DNA from 2 places in the Pseudoalteromonas phenolica genome. Region 1 is predicted to be linked to the other one. Evidence: riboswitches for the same ligand, from Rfam matches in the RefSeq annotation. Region 1 holds a riboswitch; the other holds the start of a gene.

Evidence for each region. A riboswitch is a leader RNA that binds a small molecule or an ion and turns the genes downstream of it on or off. The one in region 1 is predicted to bind lysine.
Region 2: another riboswitch for lysine. It lies ahead of dapA (4-hydroxy-tetrahydrodipicolinate synthase); the one in region 1 lies ahead of lysC (lysine-sensitive aspartokinase 3).

Annotation. Positions count from the first base shown of each region.
Region 1 covers NZ_CP013187.1:1,685,083-1,694,134, reverse strand. Annotated here, with positions in the region: gene PP2015_RS07470 (sodium-dependent transporter) at 1-1,184, opposite strand, end outside; gene lysC (lysine-sensitive aspartokinase 3) at 1,723-3,069, opposite strand; lysine riboswitch at 3,151-3,324, opposite strand; gene nhaD (sodium:proton antiporter NhaD) at 3,455-4,702, opposite strand; gene PP2015_RS07450 (hypothetical protein) at 4,851-6,113, shown strand; gene PP2015_RS07445 (condensin complex protein MksE) at 6,100-6,651, shown strand; gene PP2015_RS07440 (coiled-coil domain-containing protein) at 6,648-9,052, shown strand, end outside.
Region 2 covers NZ_CP013187.1:3,570,951-3,580,002, forward strand. Annotated here, with positions in the region: gene PP2015_RS16075 (TraB/GumN family protein) at 330-1,214, shown strand; gene PP2015_RS16080 (hypothetical protein) at 1,354-1,974, shown strand; lysine riboswitch at 2,171-2,363, shown strand; gene dapA (4-hydroxy-tetrahydrodipicolinate synthase) at 2,478-3,362, shown strand; gene PP2015_RS16090 (2,3,4,5-tetrahydropyridine-2,6-dicarboxylate N-succinyltransferase) at 3,374-4,114, shown strand; gene PP2015_RS16095 (PLP-dependent decarboxylase) at 4,114-5,319, shown strand; gene PP2015_RS16100 (succinylglutamate desuccinylase/aspartoacylase family protein) at 5,328-6,440, shown strand; gene PP2015_RS16105 (phospholipase A) at 6,629-7,654, shown strand; gene PP2015_RS16110 (bifunctional GNAT family N-acetyltransferase/hotdog fold thioesterase) at 7,927-8,820, opposite strand; gene PP2015_RS16115 (spermidine synthase) at 9,017-9,052, shown strand, end outside.

The sequences.
Region 1 (9,052 bases):
ATGAAGTAAAATAACCCCATTAAAGGTAATTGGTATTGCGTGAATAGGCTTATCACTAAACCGAACATCCACTCGAAGTTGAGAATAATTAAACTAGAAGCGAACAATATTACTAAAGTCACCCATAAAGTCGCACTGCCTCTCTTCATGCCATGATTTTCAACTAAAAACGATACTGGTATCTCTGTAGAAGATATCGTTGAAGTCAAAGACGCAATTGACATTAATACAAAGAAGGTTAAACCAACAAACAAACCTATTTGTCCCATATTGGCAAATAATTCAGGCAGCACAGCAAAGATTAAGCGCCCTTCTCCAATCAATTTACCTTCATGGAATACTTCTACACCACTTTGCTGCGCCACAAATATTGCAGGAATAATTAAAAGTCCTGCCAAAAAGGCAACGCCGGTATCGAGTAATGCAACACTCGCTGTCAGCTTAGGGAGATTTTCATTCGGTTTTAAATAAGAGCCGTAAATCATCATACAACCCACACCCAATGAAAGAGAGAAGAATGCTTGACCCATTGCCGCGATGACCAAATCTGGATCAGTTACCTTTGAAAAGTCAGGTACCAAATAAGCCTTAAATCCTTCAGAAGCACCTTCTAATGTTGCCATATACGCTATTAGCGCCACTAATAAGATCAGCAACAATGGCATTAAACGCCTCGACCAAGCCTCAATGCCTGATTTTACGCCTTGAAGGATGATACTCGCTGTAAGTAATAACATCATTGGCGTAAAGATGAAGTTGCGTAACGTCGAATCACCTTTCAGAAATGCTGCAATCTCGTCAAAGCCTAATAAAGTCATAATTGGCTCAAGAGAAAATGCCAACATCCAACCCGCAACGATTGAATAGAAGCTAAGCATTATAATGGCACCAAACAAACCAATATAACCGGCAGTTGCACCGACTTTTGGGCTTTGCTCTTGCCATGCTTGTTTTAGTGCCTTAACAGGATTCGACTGAGCTTGGTGCCCTAAGTACAACTCTGTATATAGTGCAGGTAAAGCTAGAAGAAAAATTACAATGAAGTACACTAATAAAAATGCACCGCCTCCATGGTTTGCAGCTTGTGTAGGAAAACCCCAAATATTACCAAGCCCAACAGCTGCACCAGCAGCTGCTAAAACAAAGCCTAATCGACTTTGAAAGCCATCACGCAATTGAGCCATTTATACATCTATATGTTTATTATTGTTAACTGACGATTATACGCAACTGAGTAGATTTTGCTAATAGACTGCGTTTAATTACCACACGCAATTTGTAATAAGACTTAATAAATTTGCATAGAAAAGAAAAACTTTTGTAATCTGGTTTTGGTCAGTGTCGTTCAAAAGGAGTTCACAATGTTAATGCCAAAATTGGGCTTTCACTCGCTTTACTTCCTATATTTCCCGCTTTTGTACCCTGGCGCAATGTCAGTAATCGGCTATTTCATTACTCTAGTTGGGCTAATTGTCTGTGTAAGATACAGCCAAAATGCGCCGAAGTGCTTTTTGTTAGCTAGCACACTATCTATAGTTAATATTTTAATAATCAACGATACGTTACGTCTCATTGAGAATGAATCATCAATTACTTTGTCTGAGCAATTTATAGCAATCTCGATAGTATTTGTAATACTTGGGTATGGCATATATAAACAAAAAATCGGTCAAACTAGAACAGGATGACCGATTAGAATACTTGAAAATTGTGAGCTGGTTATCAGCAAGCTTCTAAAAGCTGTGCATGAATGGATTGAACAACCTCGTCTGATTCACCTTGTTCAACTAAGAAACATAAATTGTGCTTGCTTGCGCCATGGCAAATTAAACGAATGTTAAAGTCTTTAAGCACGTTCATAAAATTCACTTCGTGTTGACGAAGCTGGATCTCAGAACCTATTAGGGCAACCAAAGTCAGATTTGTCTCTACAGTTACATGACAGAATTCACTCAATTCTTCTAAACACGCTTGATCAAGTTCAGGTCTAGATGAACTCAATGCATTATCAAGTGTGATAGCAACACTGATCTCAGAAGTAGTGACCAAATCCACCGAGATATTATATTTACTTAAAATGGTAAAAATGCGTGCTAAAAAGCCACTCGCCAACAACATTTCTGGGCTTTTAAGTGTTAACAGTATTTGGTTCTTACGTTGTGTTACAGCTCTGATCCCAGCTTTAGATTCGGTTTCTTTTTCAATCCAAGTGCCACCGGCTTGCGGTTCGCGGCTAGAGCCAACAAAGACCGCAATACCACTACGACTTGCAGGTAAAATAGTTGCAGGGTGTAACACCTTTGCGCCAAAAGTAGCCATCTCAGCCGCTTCATCAAAGCTTAATCGTGCAATCGGTGACGCTTTTTTACACAAACGAGGATCTGTGCTGAATATGCCTACAACATCTGTCCATATCTGTACACTTTGTGCACCTATCGCTTCAGCCAGTAATGCGGCGCTATAGTCTGACCCCCCTCTGCCTAATGTGGTTGTCTGGCCATACGTATCACTGCCTATAAAACCTTGCGTTACTAAAACCTTGTCAGCAAGCTGTGGCATTAAATGCTGCTCTGCTGCATTTGCAGTTGCATTCACATCAGGCGTTGCTTTACCAAACTGATTATCAGTTTTAAGTACTTGACGCACATCAAACCTATCAGCAGCAACGCCGAGGTTACGTAATACTTGAGTGAAAAGAAAAGAAGATAGTCGCTCACCGAAACTAAGCATTTCATCGCATTGCTGTGCACTTAACGCTGGTAGCTCAGCAAGTTGTTCAAACTCGCTAATTGTTTGAGAAAAGTCTGTTGCTAAGTCTGCATCTAGTGTCAGTTTTTCTAAAATGGCATCCTGGATATCAAGTACAGCTTTAACCAGTGATTTACGCTCTGCTAAATCAGCCTTTTGCTGAGTTAATGTCACTAAGTGATTAGTAACACCTGCACTGGCACTCACTACTACAATACGTACTTGATTATCATCATGAATAATTTGTGCACAGCGATGCATTGCTTCAAAATTAGCGACACTTGTACCACCAAACTTAGCAACTGTGAACTGGGAAGTCATTTTATCTCCTTTATGAACACTGTGTGTTCAACATCAATAAGGAGAACTCGGCAAGAATATACGGATAGAATTGATATGCTCATTGCCAGAAGCTCTCCACCATAAATCGGTGACAGTTCCGAGGATTCAGCCTCGTAAACCGAAAAATAACAGCGACGTACTGATATTCTTCTCGGCGAACACTTCCCTCACTGACTGTCATCGGTATTCGTCACCTCAAACCAGCTACCTAAGTTTCGCGCCTCTTCTGTTTATTTTGCGTAATCTAAGCTGAACTCAGGCAAAATAAAACCCGCGCAAACGCAAGTTTGTGCGGGTTTTTAAAAAGTAACTTTTAGACGTCTAGGTGTCAAGTACTGTTTTAACTAATTTGTACTTAAAGCTTCTAAATCATCATGCCTGCGTAATAAGCACCTACATAACCTACTGAATAAGCAATGAGTAGATAAAAGAACATACGTAAGTAGCTAACAAATGTCAGTGCTTTAACCTTGTTCATCGCGATTATACCCGCAGCAGAACCGATAATCAGCATAGAACCGCCGACACCCGTTGCATAGGTAAACATCAGCCACTGCTGTGTAGACATAGTGATATCGGCTTTTAAAAGCGCCGCAGTTAAAGGCACGTTATCAACCGCTGCAGACATAATACCAACAATGTAGTTTGCATATTCGGGTTTTAGATAGTCATACAACTGAGTAAATTTAACCAAGAAACCCACTTCTTTTAGTGCGCCTACTACAAGTAAGATACCAACGAAGAACAGCAGCGTGTCATATTCGATTTCACGAATATAGTCGATAATTTTACGGTTTACGTCTTTTTTGCGCATTAAGAACTGAGCAACTAAGAACATCAGTGACAAACCAAATAACATGGTTAATAAAGGTGGCACTTGATATTCAACACTCAAAAATAAAGTAGAAAAAACCGTTAATGCAAAAATACACGCTATTGTTACATCCGTTTTCTCAATACGACGTGTTTGTTCTTTTTCAAATACAATCGTTTCATTCATGCCAAATGACAGCAATGTAGCCAACACGATTACGCTCACAATTGCTGGCGCCACAAGCAATAATAAGTCTGGAATGGTTACTTTATCGGCAAGAAATATCATAAGTGTTGTCACATCGCCTGTGATCAATGATACTCCCCCTGAGTTGACACTAAATATGATTAAAGTTGCATATTTTATAAGCTTCTTAGGGTCTAATTTCAACGACATAACTACAGCCAATGAAATAAGCGTTGCTGTAATATTGTCTGAAATTGACGAAAATACAAAAGCGGCAATGCCCACCAGGAACATGAGTTTACGTTCGGTGATTTGTGATGGCATGACACGGTGCACGATGTTTTGTATAAAGCCTTTAGAGTTTAGGTAAGCGACGAAAGTCATGGTGGCCATTAAAAATAGCCACAAGGTTGCTATCTCTAATATGTTGTGGTTTAGCTCATGTTGTACATTTTCTGGGCTTTGACCATGTATCGGAGAGATAAAGGCGATAATCCAACATAAAGTACCAAAAAAAAGTGTAGTTTTGGCCTTGTTTACATGGATTATATCCTCTATAACGATGAGCACAAAAGCTATCGCTATCAGTGTTAGGATTATAGTAGTAACCATAATGCGTAAACAACCTGTGTTTAAATATTAACAAAATTGGTGGGTAACGTAAGTCGGCGCAGATTCTAGCATTATAGGTACATGTAAGCTATCAATATAAGTATAAAATACGGTCTTTTTTCACAAAAAAGACACAAAGTGGAAAAATATGATCCCAGCGAAGAAAGTTTTAAATACGCTCACTGAACACTGGTCTGTTATTGAGCTTTTGTTTAAACGTTTCAAAATGACTGACTTCAGCATTAAAGACGTTCAAAACATCATAAAAAACAAAAATCCTCATTGGAAAAGTGACAAAATATTCAAGGAAACTAATAAATTATTAAATCAGGAAATAATCATACCACTGGCTAAATCGTCACAATTAGAAATAAACAGAGCGATTGCAGAGTTCATCAGTTTTTTATTGCAAGAAGAAGATTTAGGACTCGCAGCTGAAATAACGGTTTTGGTTTCTGATCTGGAACGTCTCGGTAATCGTCTTGCACAATCAGGTGAAGACGCTGACTTTACTGAACTACGACGTTTTAGCCGTATCATGGACGAACGTGTGCGTAAAATCGTTAAGTTGTTTAATCACAATGAAAACGCCATCTTTAACATTGTAGAGCAAGCAAAATCTGATACCAGCCATGTTTCACTTCAAAAGCGTTATAAAGCCGTGATAGAAGCATTCGACGAATATATCGAGCCTATGCTGGAAATGGTCGATATTCGAGGTGATTTTCACCGCTGCTTTAGCCGCATAGAAATGCAAATTAGTGCTCAGATAGAACATATTGAACTCTTTGGCCGTGGCAGTATTGATAAGCGCATGCTCGAACAACTTCGTACTCGTATTCTTGATATGCACCTAATTGGTCGAGAAAGTCTGCGTAAGAGTGCTGATATGCTAATGCCACTACGAGAAGAACTGCGCCGTAACAATCTGATCACGCGACAAGCATCTAAAGTATTAGGTCTTATTCGTAAAAACGGCGTTGATCGTACATTAAGTGCCGTACAGCCTGAGTTTGTCTCTGATATTCAACGTTTTTCATTAGGCCAGCAACGCCACATGGTCGCTTATATGGCAAGCCTAGTAGAGTTTGAGCATGACGAATACGAACTCCCCGACCAAAACGACGTACCAGCTTATCAAAGCCCAAACATTCCAGATTACAATAATGTAAGAACAACTTTCGCAAAAACAGGCAAAAAACGAACGGCGATTTTAGGTTTCTTATCTGAACAGTATCCAGATCTCGAAGCTGATGAAATGCTTTTTTTATATCAAAAGTTAATCAACGATACAGATCTCGAATTACAACAAGACGAACAACGCACAAGCGTGTCTATTTCAGGACAGACATTCAAACTGTATCCTTTTAATGCCGCCAACAAGCAAGAACAAGAAAATGACAAACATTAATTTAACTGATTTATCAGAATTACAAGCCATCAATAAAAAATTGGTTAGCGGGTATCACATCAGTGAACAAGACACCACCTTATGGCAGCAACTAGACCAAAACATTGATGCTTACCAAGCCTTATTTACTGCGCTTGGTCACGACCTTATACATGATGCCAGGGGCTTTTATTATTTAGGTAGTGACGAGAGCACGCCAAACATGGGGAAGATTTCTCGTGCCATTGCATTAACTATTTATATTCTTATTGAGCATTATGCTAACCAAGGCAAAGATCCCCTTCGAGCTCTCTTTGATAGCACCGCTGACTTAGAGCTGATGCAAACACTGGTACAAATGAATAAACACCTGTTTGATCAACTCGAAATCTTTTCCGGGTCAGAGCTTCGTAAAGACGTGTATTTACGTATGGTACGTTTAGGTTTGGCTAAAGAAGTTGAACAAGGCTTTGTATTACTCGCGCCAATTTATAGATATATAGATGCATTGATGGAAGTAAATGACAACAACTTTGACGAACTCGAGGAAGAAGTATGAGTAAGTTATATGGATTAAGTAAGCTTGCACTGTTGAATACAGCAGGCTATGCAAAATGTGTGATCCCGCTAAATAAGAGTGCCTCTATTTGTGCGCCAAACAATACGGGTAAAAGCTCGGTGATTAATGCGCTGCAATTTCCGTTGATCAACGACCTGCGTTTAACTGAATGGGATGGTCACGATTTAGAAGAAACACGTAAATTCTACTTCTCAAGCGATCAAAGTTATATTTTACTTGAAGCCAATCTACCCCATGGTGATGTCGTCATCGGTGTTGCAGGTTTAGGCAAGATTGCAGGTTATGCCCACCAGTTTTTTTGCTACCCAGGAAAGCTTGATTTAAATGACTTCACGCAAGACAAAAGCATCATTAAATATACCAAGCTTTTTAATCACCTTGAGAGCAAAGGTAAAAAAGCGGTCGAGTTAAAAGCACAAGAGCTAAATGCCCTACTCATTGGTGGCGCAACGCAATTTGATGGTGATATTAATCTAAAAATGATCCCATTAAATAACGTACAAGATGCGTCTATTTACAAAGAGATTTTCAGACGAATTTTGAACTTGCATAAATTAGGCGCACAAGACGTAAAACGCTTTATGCTGCGTGTATTTGAACGCCACATGTCAAACTCAAAAGTCGACTTTTATGAAGTATGGCGTCGTGCTTTTGATAAAGTAAACCACTCTCGTCGCGAACTCGCAGCCCTTGAGTCGATGCAAGAGCCCATTGCTGCCCTTGAACAAATGCTTGATAGCGAGAGTGGCATAAAAGGTAAACTTGCCGCTTACGCACCTAAAATTGATATGGCACTGGTGGAATTTGCCGATTATCAAGAATCACAAATGAGTGAGCTTGAAGCTCAATTAGAAGATATAGAGCAAGAAAAACACGACTTTGAACAAAAGCAACAGCTTTATTTACAACAGTCTGGCGATATTGCCCGTCGACAAGCGCAAATTGAACAGTGGTTTATTGACTACTCGGCCCTAAAAACTGAGTTTGAATTAACCAATCACGCGACCTTAAAAACTAATCTGCAATTATTGAAAAAAGAATATGAGCAGTTGTCGTTTTCTATAAATAGCGCCCAAGGGCAAAGCTTGCATACCCTTGATTATCGTATTAACGAAAACAACAAACAGATCAAGAGCCTCAAGCTGCAACTTAAAAACCTTGAGTTCAATTTATTTACTCGTATGCGTGAAGATCTGTCTCTTAAAGAAGTCGAAGAAATTTCTCGTATCTTGAATCCAGATATTCTGAGCTTTGCGACGACTAGCCAAGGTGAAGTTGACATTCATGATGAAGACGCTTTCGGTGAGTTCTTAGCTAACTTATCAAACAGCGTAAAAGGTGGTGAATTAAAACTGCCTGGTGCAACCATTAAGCTGAAAAAGCTAAGCCCTGTGCAAATGCAAAGTGGCGAGAACAAAGCACAATTAAAAGCGCAGTTAGAATCATTACAGCAATCATTAGTCGAACTCAAACAACAACGTGAAGTTGCAGCAAACGTAGTTCAAAAGCAGCAAGAGCGTGATGCCTTATATGACGAGCTGATGGCATTAGAAGCAACGTTAAAACGCTTCGAGCAATACCAAACGATGCTGCAATCTGTTGAAGCGCAATCATTACTCAAAGACCAATTAGACGCTGAGCGCGAGCAAGTAGACAGCTATCTTCAAGATATTCAACGCAACGCCAGCTCAATCTCAGATAGACGTTCAATTATTTTATCGAAGCAAGACTTAATTAAACGTCAAGGGGACCGTTTAAAACAGGTTAAATCTGAGCGTATTGATCACACACTAGACATAGTGAGCGAGCAACAAACGCCTTACCCTGTTGAGATCAATCTCGATTTCGATAACTTGGCTGATGTGATCCACCAGTTCAATAAAGATTGCCATGAGCTGCGTAACCTTGCTGTAAACGTGCGTAATACCTATTTGCATATTTACAATGCTGGAATCACAAAGTTTGATAATGAATCTGATGAATTTACTAAGTATCAGAAACTTATCAGCGCATATCATAATATTGACAATGAACGTGACGCGGTTGAGAAACAAGCGCGTGTTGCCCTGACTGAAGTTGCTGCAACCATTAAAGGCCTTCGTGAAGATTTAGATCGTTTACGTCGTGAAATGAACAGCTTTAACAAAGGCATCAGTCAGCATAGGATCTCAAACTTACAAGCGTTTAAGATCAACGTGATCCCTCGTAAAATGCTAGTAGACTCTATCGATACGATTATCAGCACGTCTGACAGCTATGAAAAAGGTGACAATCTTGATTTATTGAGTGAATCACCAACTGATGAAAAGGCAGTAAATGCTGCAAAAGATCATTTAATCAAGCTTGCCAGTGAAAAAGCTGGTTTAACGCTTACCGATCT
Region 2 (9,052 bases), 1.9 Mb from region 1:
TGAGCATTTAAAAATCACCTGAATTATTTACCGCAACGGTATACAATATTCATCACGTTGCGTTCTTTTTCTATTAGTACCGCGTGTAGCCTATTAAGTCAACAGCAAACCCTATGTTATTTTCATAATAAAAAAACCATAAAAAGAAATTAAAATTCAACAAATGACAAATTAAGAAATAAATATCCAATAATTTTGTAATAATCTCTTTTTATCTAGTGCTTACAATAATTAACAACACATTTTTTGTTTATTCAAAAAATCACCAAATCTCCCTTTTTTATACAAACTTGTTATTATGTTGGGGAATTTTTTTACAAGGGAATACTATGTTCAGCACTGTAAACCGCGTTTTTCTTACGCTGCTTTTAGCTTTTTTAATTGGCTTTTCTAGTCACTCCGCCGCACTTTCTCCGGCCCTGTTCAAGGTCGAAAAATCAGGTGTCACATCTTACTTATTTGGTACGGTTCATGTTGGCGATGAAAGCATGGATGGTTTACCAAAGAAAATCACTCAAGCGATTGAGCAAACTGATGAAGTCATCGTCGAAGTAAACATTGAGGCTCTCAATGCATTTGAAATACAGAAACGCTCCATTCCTTTTATGACTTTACCGCAAGGTAGAACGTTAAAAGATGAAATAAGCGCCGAGCATTTCGAAGCATTAAAGCAATACTTTGCAGCAAAACAGATCAATATCGCGTTGTTTGACAACCTAGCACCTTGGGCTGTGATGGTCACTATGATGCAGATTGAATATCAAAATCTTGGATATGTGGAAAACTATGGTATCGACAAACAAGTTATTGCCCATGCTAAAAAGCATAATAAGCCTATCGGCGAGTTAGAAACTTTAGAGCAACAACTTGAAATGCTGAGTTCGCTAGGCGTAAAAAGCGACTTGATGATAAGCACTACGCTTGAGCAATTAAAAGACGTTGAGCAGTACTTTCTAGATTTGGTTAATGCCTGGAAAAAAGGCGATATGGACACCTTAAACAAGTATTACCAACTTAGCTTTGATGATTCTGACTATGGTAAGTTCAGTGAAGAAGTAATGCTGACTCAGCGTAATAATAATTGGGTTGAACAATTAGCACCAAGATTAACAAAAGAGTCATTATTTATTGCCGTGGGTGCCCTACACTTACCTGAACAGCATGGCTTAATCACTCAATTAAAAGCACAAGGCTTTAATGTAACTCGTTTATAAATCAGCTAGTTAAAAAGCTACAGCTAAGGCAACGGCGCTTCTTCTCGCTATTGCCTTAAAGTTTTTTTTAATTCTTTTAAACCTTTTTCAACCCACCTGTCGTCTAACTTATTAAACAACATCAATCAGGGTGACGACGATGAAAAAATTATTATTAGCTGCTTTAACCACTGCTGTTATTTCTGCGCCAGTTTGGGCCGAAGATACTAGAACCATTGAGCAATCATTTAATCTTGAAAACAGCACAGAATTAGAAATTGATTTTCCAGTCGGCAGCCTAGAATTGACGAGCTACGATGGAGACCAAATTCAAGTCACCATTCGTTTAGAGCCAAAAGATAATGATGGCTGGTTTACTGATAAAGTCGATTTAAGCGCAGTCCAACTAAAATCTTCACGTCAACGCCAAGAGTTATCACTGTCTATTGATGATGATAATTTAGAGCAAACTTGGGAGGTCAAAGTGCCTAAAAGTATGCGTCTAGATGTTGAGGTGGGAGTCGGTAAAATTGAAATACAAGCACTTGAAAATACAGCGGATGTTGAAGTAGGCGTGGGTAAAGTGCGTATCGACACTGCCATTGATGACTTCAAACAAGTTAACCTTGAATCCGGTGTTGGCAAAACGAGTTTATCTGGTTTTGCGGGCAAAGCTCAGTCTCATAAGAAAATGGTCAGTTCACAGACTGAATACTTCGGCTCTGGCCAATACAGCTTAGAAGTTGAAGTGGGTGTAGGCAATATCAAAGTGCGCCACTAAGCCACGACTCTTAAATTAACAAACTCCCTTTGCCCGGTCTTGCACCGGGCTTTTTGATCTCTTTTACATCCTTGTTTATAACCTCAGGTTTTAAAGAGATGATTTTTTAATCCCCTTTGCTTGACACCTAGACGGCTAAAATGTTTCAATGCCGCCTCACCCTATTTGAGCGCAGTGGAGCATTGTCTCGGCTGCCAGGGCTGGAAGAGGTGCGTTATTCAGGTAGCGCGGTTGAGGAGAGCAAACTCCATTGATGCCGTAGCGAGGGGAATTAACGCCGAGAAGCAAGCGTATTTGCTAGACGTTTACTTCGGGCGACTGGGCTGAATCCCAGCGACTGTCACCAATTGCGCAAGGCGCAAGAATTTTGGTGGAGAGCTTCTGGTCTTAGAATAAATAAGGCCAGTTTGCCTTATCTTTTTTAAGTCCATTGCTCTTCGAATTTTAATTGTTCGAAGTATGGACACCCTCCTTACTCCGAACATGCTATAAGTTCGGTAGAGATGAAATCACAATACGATTTATCCAACTATCCTTTATGGACAGCTTTGGTGACGCCTTTTGACGCGCAAGACCAAGTTGACTTTGACACACTCACAACACTCGTTCGTCAGCAAGAACAAGCTGGCAATGGCATATTATTGCTTGGTAGCACAGGTGAAGGCTTAGCCCTTACCCTGCCTGAACAACAAGCGATTGTTGAATTTGTTTGTAACTTGGCCCCTAACGTCCCCCTTATGGTCGCGGTAGGTGGTATCAATTTGCAAGAACAATTAGCTTGGGTTGAGTTTTGTAATCAGCACCCGATTCACGCTTATCTACTAGGTTCACCGCTTTACGCCAAACCGGGCGTAATTGGTCAGACTCAGTGGTTTGATGCACTGCTAAGCGCCACAGACTTGCCTTGTATGCTTTACAACGTACCGGGTCGCAGTGCCGTCGAAGTGTCACCACAAGTGCTAAAAAACCTATCACATCACGATAACTTATGGGCGCTAAAAGAAGCCAGCGGTGACATCAGTAAATTTGAGCAATTCCGTGAAGCCGCGCCTGAGCTGGCTATTTATAGCGGCGACGATGGGTTGATCCCCTACTTTGCACAAGCAGGCGCTAAAGGCTTAGTCTCTGTTGCAGCCAATGCGTGGCCAGAGCAAACCGCTGAGTTTGTGCGTCGCGCTTTAGCGGGTACTTATCCGAACTTATTCACCACCTGGACGCAAGCCGTGAATAGCTTGTTTAGTGTCGCCAACCCAATTCCTGTCAAAGTGCTCATGCACCAGCAGGGAACTTTGGCCACACCGAATCTTCGTCCTCCTCTTACGCACCTAGAACTGCAATGTAATGCAGCGATTGAGCGTGCAAACGACACAATTTTATCTTGGAATTAAGGCAGTAAAACATGAGCTGGTTAGAACTATTAAACAATTTAGAAAACGGTAGCGTACGTGCGGCAACTCAAGACGAGCAAGGCAACTGGCACGCAAACGTAGAAGTAAAACAAGGCATTTTAGAAGCATTTAGAAACGGCACAAACGTTGAGTTCCCAGGTGGTTTTGTTGATAAAGACAACCTAGCACCACAAGGTTTCAATGCAGAGCAAAACGTACGTATGGTTCCAGGTGGCTCAAGTGTGCGTCGCGGCGCCTATGTGGCATCTGGCACAATCATTATGCCACCAGCCTATGTAAACATCGGTGCATTCATCGATGAAGGTACTATGGTAGACAGCCATGCGCTAGTTGGCTCATGTGCACAAGTAGGTAAAAACGTGCACCTAAGTGCTGCTGTGCAACTAGGCGGTGTATTAGAGCCTGTTGGCGCAAGCCCAGTTGTAATCGAAGACGATGCGTTCATCGGTGCTGGCTGTGTGATCGTTGAAGGTGTAGTTGTTAAGAAAGGGGCTGTACTTGCACCAGGTGTCCGTTTATCTGCAACCATTCCTGTCTATGACTGTGTGAACGAGCGCATATTAGATAAAGGCGAACCAATTCCTGAGAATGCGATTGTTATTCCGGGTTCTCGTCCATCTTCAAGTGCATGGGGCCGCGAGCAGGGCTTAAGTATGTCATGTGCTTTAATTGTTAAATACCGCGATGAGCAAAGCGATGCATCTTTAATCCTTGAAGAGGTATTACGCTAATGAGCTTTTTGAGCACACCGCTACGTCAGCATATCACTGCGATCAGTGAGCAGAACGACACACCGTTTTTTGTCTATGACCTAGATGCGTTATACGCGCATTTAAAACCACTGACAGAGCAATTTGTGGTGAAGTTATGGTATGCCGTTAAAGCCAATCCACTTTCTAAGGTGATCCAAACTTTAGATAAAGCGGGCTTTGACTTTGACGTAGCAAGCAGTGGCGAACTTGACCAAGTATTGCGTCAAGGCGTGGCTGCTAACCGTGTGCTCAACACCGGACCTGCTAAATCTAAAAAGCAGATCCAACACTTTTTGTCACAAGGTGTACGCACCTTTGTGGCAGAAAGCTTAAATCAAGTGGCTTGGTTAAACCAAGCTGCGACAGAACATCAAGTGCAGTTGCGCATTCTACTGCGTGTACAATTGCGCTGGCCCGATGGCGAAAAGAACCCACTTGGTGGTGACAGCTTAACGCCATTTGGTTTAGGGCTTGAAGAGTGGCAACAGCTGAGAATTCAAGACTACCCTGCGCTTAATTTTGTTGGCCTGCATATTTTCCAATGGGGCAATATGCTCAGCACCGAAAAATTGGCTGAGCTATGGTCACAAATGATCACGCCACTGACCAATTTAGCTGAGCAACTTGGCTTTACATGCCAAATCTTAGATTTAGGCGGCGGGTTAGGTATTCCTTACACAACCGATGCTGATCGCCTCGCTTGGCCTAAATTAGTCGATGCACTGGCAACCATTAAAGCCGCGGCAGGGGTCGAAGAACTGTGGATGGAGCTTGGCCGTTATGCGGTAGGTGAAATCGGCCATTATGTAAATCCTGTTGTTGAGCAAAAACTTAACTATGGTGAGCACCAACTGATTGTCGCAGGTGGTATTAATCACGTATTACGCCCTGCTGTGACAAACCAAGCTTTTCCGGGTGAATTATTACGCCAATCTAGTGCACCGTCACAAGATTTCCTAGTACATGGCCCGCTTTGTACTGCGCTAGACAGTTTAGGTAAGCACTCACTACCTGAAGATATTAATGAGCACGACTGGGTGGTATTCAGTCAATGTGGTGCTTACGGGTATACCGAAAGTATGCCGTTCTTTTTATGTCATGAATTGCCTGCTGAATACGTGATTGAGCAAGGCCAAGTTGTCTGCGTGCGTAAGAGCCAAAACGCCGCAAGTTATTTAGTGTAGGTGATCCCATGAATACAATTACCCAAGAACATATTCAAGTTGGCGAAATTGCCAATGGCTTACCTTTAACCATTCCTGTGTATCGTTTACAAGGCAATGGCAGCGGTCCTAAAGTGTATATTCAAGCCAATATGCATGGCGCAGAAGTACAAGGTAATGCAGTTATTTACCAATTACTTGAGCAGCTAAAAACACAAACACTGGCTTCAGACATCACCTTAGTGCCTTATGCGAATCCGATCGGCTGTAATCAAAAGTCGGGGGAGTTTACTTTAGGTCGTTTTGATCCGATCACCGGCACCAACTGGAACCGCATGTATCACGATCACAGCAAACTGATCGAGTCATTTGTTCACGAACATATAGACGCGCCAGAAGATGAGATCAAAAGTAAATTCCGCGCGCTGCTTGTTGATCAGACCCAAGCGTTTCTAGATCAACCCGCTTATCGCGTGAATACCGGTAAACGGATCGCGGTTACCTTGCAGCGTTTAGCGCATGAAGCTGACATAGTGTTAGATCTTCATACCGGTCCGATCTCGGCAAAACATTTGTACTGTCCTGAATATGCGAAGGCGAGTGCAAGCTACTTTGACATTGAACACGTGCTGTTGATCCCCAATGAATTTGATGGCGCGATGGACGAAGCGACTTTTTGCCCTTGGTGGCAATTAAGCGAAGCCTACAAAGCGCAGGGCCGCAATATTCCAGTGTGGGTTGAAGCTTTCACCGTTGAACTGGGCTCGCAAGAGAAAATCGACTTAACCGAAGCCAAGCTCGATGCCGAAAGTATCCTGAGTTACTTAAATCACAAGCAAGCGTTTATCGGTGCTGAATTTGAACCTAAGCCTATTACTCGTTACGCCTGTATGCTTGATGACTATTTGGCGTTTTACGCGCCTATGGGTGGCATGGTCGAGTACAACGCAGTATTGGGCAGTCATATTAAAGCAGGTGACACCATTGCGAAGATTTTACGCATGGAACAATACTTATCAGAAAAGCCATTGCATGAAATCACGTTAGACACAGATGCCATTACCATTTTGCATTTTGCTTCGGCCAGTGTGAACCAAGGCACAGAACTCTATAAGTTCTTCACAAACTATTTTGAGCTGTAAGGCTTCACCTTATTGCGTGAGAGTAAGCACCTTTTATTGAGTGTCGCTTACTAAGGTATGGCGGCTTTTGCCGCCAGCCTTTTTCAATACCTCTTTATTTCATAAAACACATTGCGCTGTTTATTCACGCTAACTTCATGCATCTCATGTATACTCATTTTGTTAAAGGAGCATACAAAGAGGCAATCATGCGCTATTTACTCACATCTTTGAGTATTTTATTTACTCTTCCATTATTGGCTTTTGCCACAGAAACGCCTATGGAAGAAGATGAAATCGATCTCGTCAAACAATGCGTCATCAATGAACTGATGAATGCGGATGACAAAGCCTTAGTTGCAGATATTAAAGAAAAGTGCTCTAAGCTAGAGGCCGCAAAAAAATTTAGCCTACTCGATCAGCGCATGGCCCGCGAACGTGTGACGCAAAAGAACCGTAATGTTCTAACGCCACATCACCGTAATTACATTTTGCCAGTTTCTTATATTAGTCAGCCGAATAACCGCCCATTTGATGGCATAAAAGCAATTAGTGATGAGCAAGGTGAGCCGCTTGATAACTTTGAGGTCAAATACCAGCTATCTTTAAAAGTGCCCATTTACACTGGCTTTTCAGACCCAGACCAAGCAATTTACACCGCTTTCACCCTGCAATCCTATTGGCAGTTTTATAACAAAGATATTTCTTCACCTTTTCGGGAAACCAATTACGAGCCCGAAGTATTTTGGATTAACTTTTTAGACGATGAGAATGTGCTGTGGGGCGATGAAATGGCTGTGGTAGTCGGTTTATCGCATCAATCAAATGGTCGCAGCCAACCTAATTCTCGCTCTTGGAACAGACTGTATGCCAACTTCATATGGGAAAACCGTGGCTTTGTTTTCAGTTTTAAACCTTGGTATCGACTGCCTGAAGACGACAAATCAGATGCTTTAGAAGCAAAAGGCGACGACAACCCGGACATATACAAATATATGGGCTACTTTGAGTTTAGTGGCGTGTATCGCCAAGGTGATCATGAATTTGGCTTTATGGTAAGAAATAATCTCAACAGTGATAACCGCGGGGCTTTACAGCTTGATTGGTCTTTTCCTATGTGGGGCCGATTGCGAGGCTATGCGCAATACTTTAACGGCTATGGCGAAAGCATGATTGATTACAATGCAGACATACAGCGCTTTGGTATTGGTATATTGCTCACCGATATTTTGTAATACCAATCCTCTTAATTAAGCGGTCTATTTTGAGGCAAGAAAAACTAGTCGATAACGCCGCTCACGCGTCCTGCTATCGCCGAGGTACCTACATCCATGTAGGCAAGGCGGAAATTTTGCTATTTAGTTATTCTAAATAAGAAATTTTCAACGAAGTTAGCGTCAGTTTTAGTCCCTCAAAATGATTAAGTATTATTGAGGATTGGTATAACTTCTATTCAATAATAAAAAGCCAAGCAAATTGCTTGGCTTTTAAAATCTAGCGCTTAATTTTAGCGAAGAACAACAAAGCAGCCTTCAAACTTAGCAACCAGTTTATCGCCATCGTACACATTCACAGGTACATAATATTTCGCTTTTCCTTCCGTTTCTAACTCAAGCAATTTACCCGAGCAATCTGCGATGGTCACAGTCGCACTTGGCGCCGTTGTTAGTGGCTTAAGATATTTAATTTCAGCATCAGCCAACACAATGTTACCTTCAAGATTAAGCTCTTTCAGGGCCAAATAAGTCGCCCCCCAACCTGTCAAGGTCGCCATGCTGTACACCGAACCTGCGAACATCGAGTTGTGTAAATTTAAATTCGCTTTTAAATCTGCTTTAGTTGAAAATTGCCAGTCAGTGTAGCTTTCAACTTTAATGCCCATCGCATCACTGATTGGAATAGACTCACGCCATGTATTTTGTAATACCTGTGTCCAGTCAGGATGACGGAACCAGCCAGGCTCACATGGTTTTTGCTTCACCATCTTCCAGTGCTGCACATCACCATATGCCAAATGCGCTTTTTCTAACACGGTATAACCGTGCTTTTCATAGAAAGACAAAGCTCGTTCACGAGCAAATAAAACCAGCTCATCCGCATTCTGTTGCCACGCTACCTTTTCAAGCTCATGCAATAAACGGCTACCTAAATGTTGACCACGGTGCCTTTCATCTACCGCCATGTAACGCACTTGAGCTTGCTGCTGATTATTAAAATGCAAACGCGCAACGGCTAATACGTCACCGTCGTTATTCTTAATATAACGGTGCTCAGCCTCTTGCTCTAAGTCGTCTTGCTCTGAGCCTCTAGGCTGATCCCACGGGGCACGTAAAACTTGCCAGCGTAATTGATAATAGGCTTGCCAGTCTTCGCTGCTTTGTGGCGCACTTACCTGAAACATAGTTACTCCTGTTGAAATGCATCTCTGGCCGTCGATTTACTCTCAAAACAACGGCAACTTGGTGTCGTTTTTATAAACTCACCATACTAGAAAAAAACAAAATAAAACATAGTTTCGCGCTGCTTCTACAACAATCAATGTAAAACTTGGTGGACACACTGGCAATACAGAAATGCTCAGCTATGATGATGTAATTATGGAGAAATTTTTCACAAGCTCTGACACTTTAAGT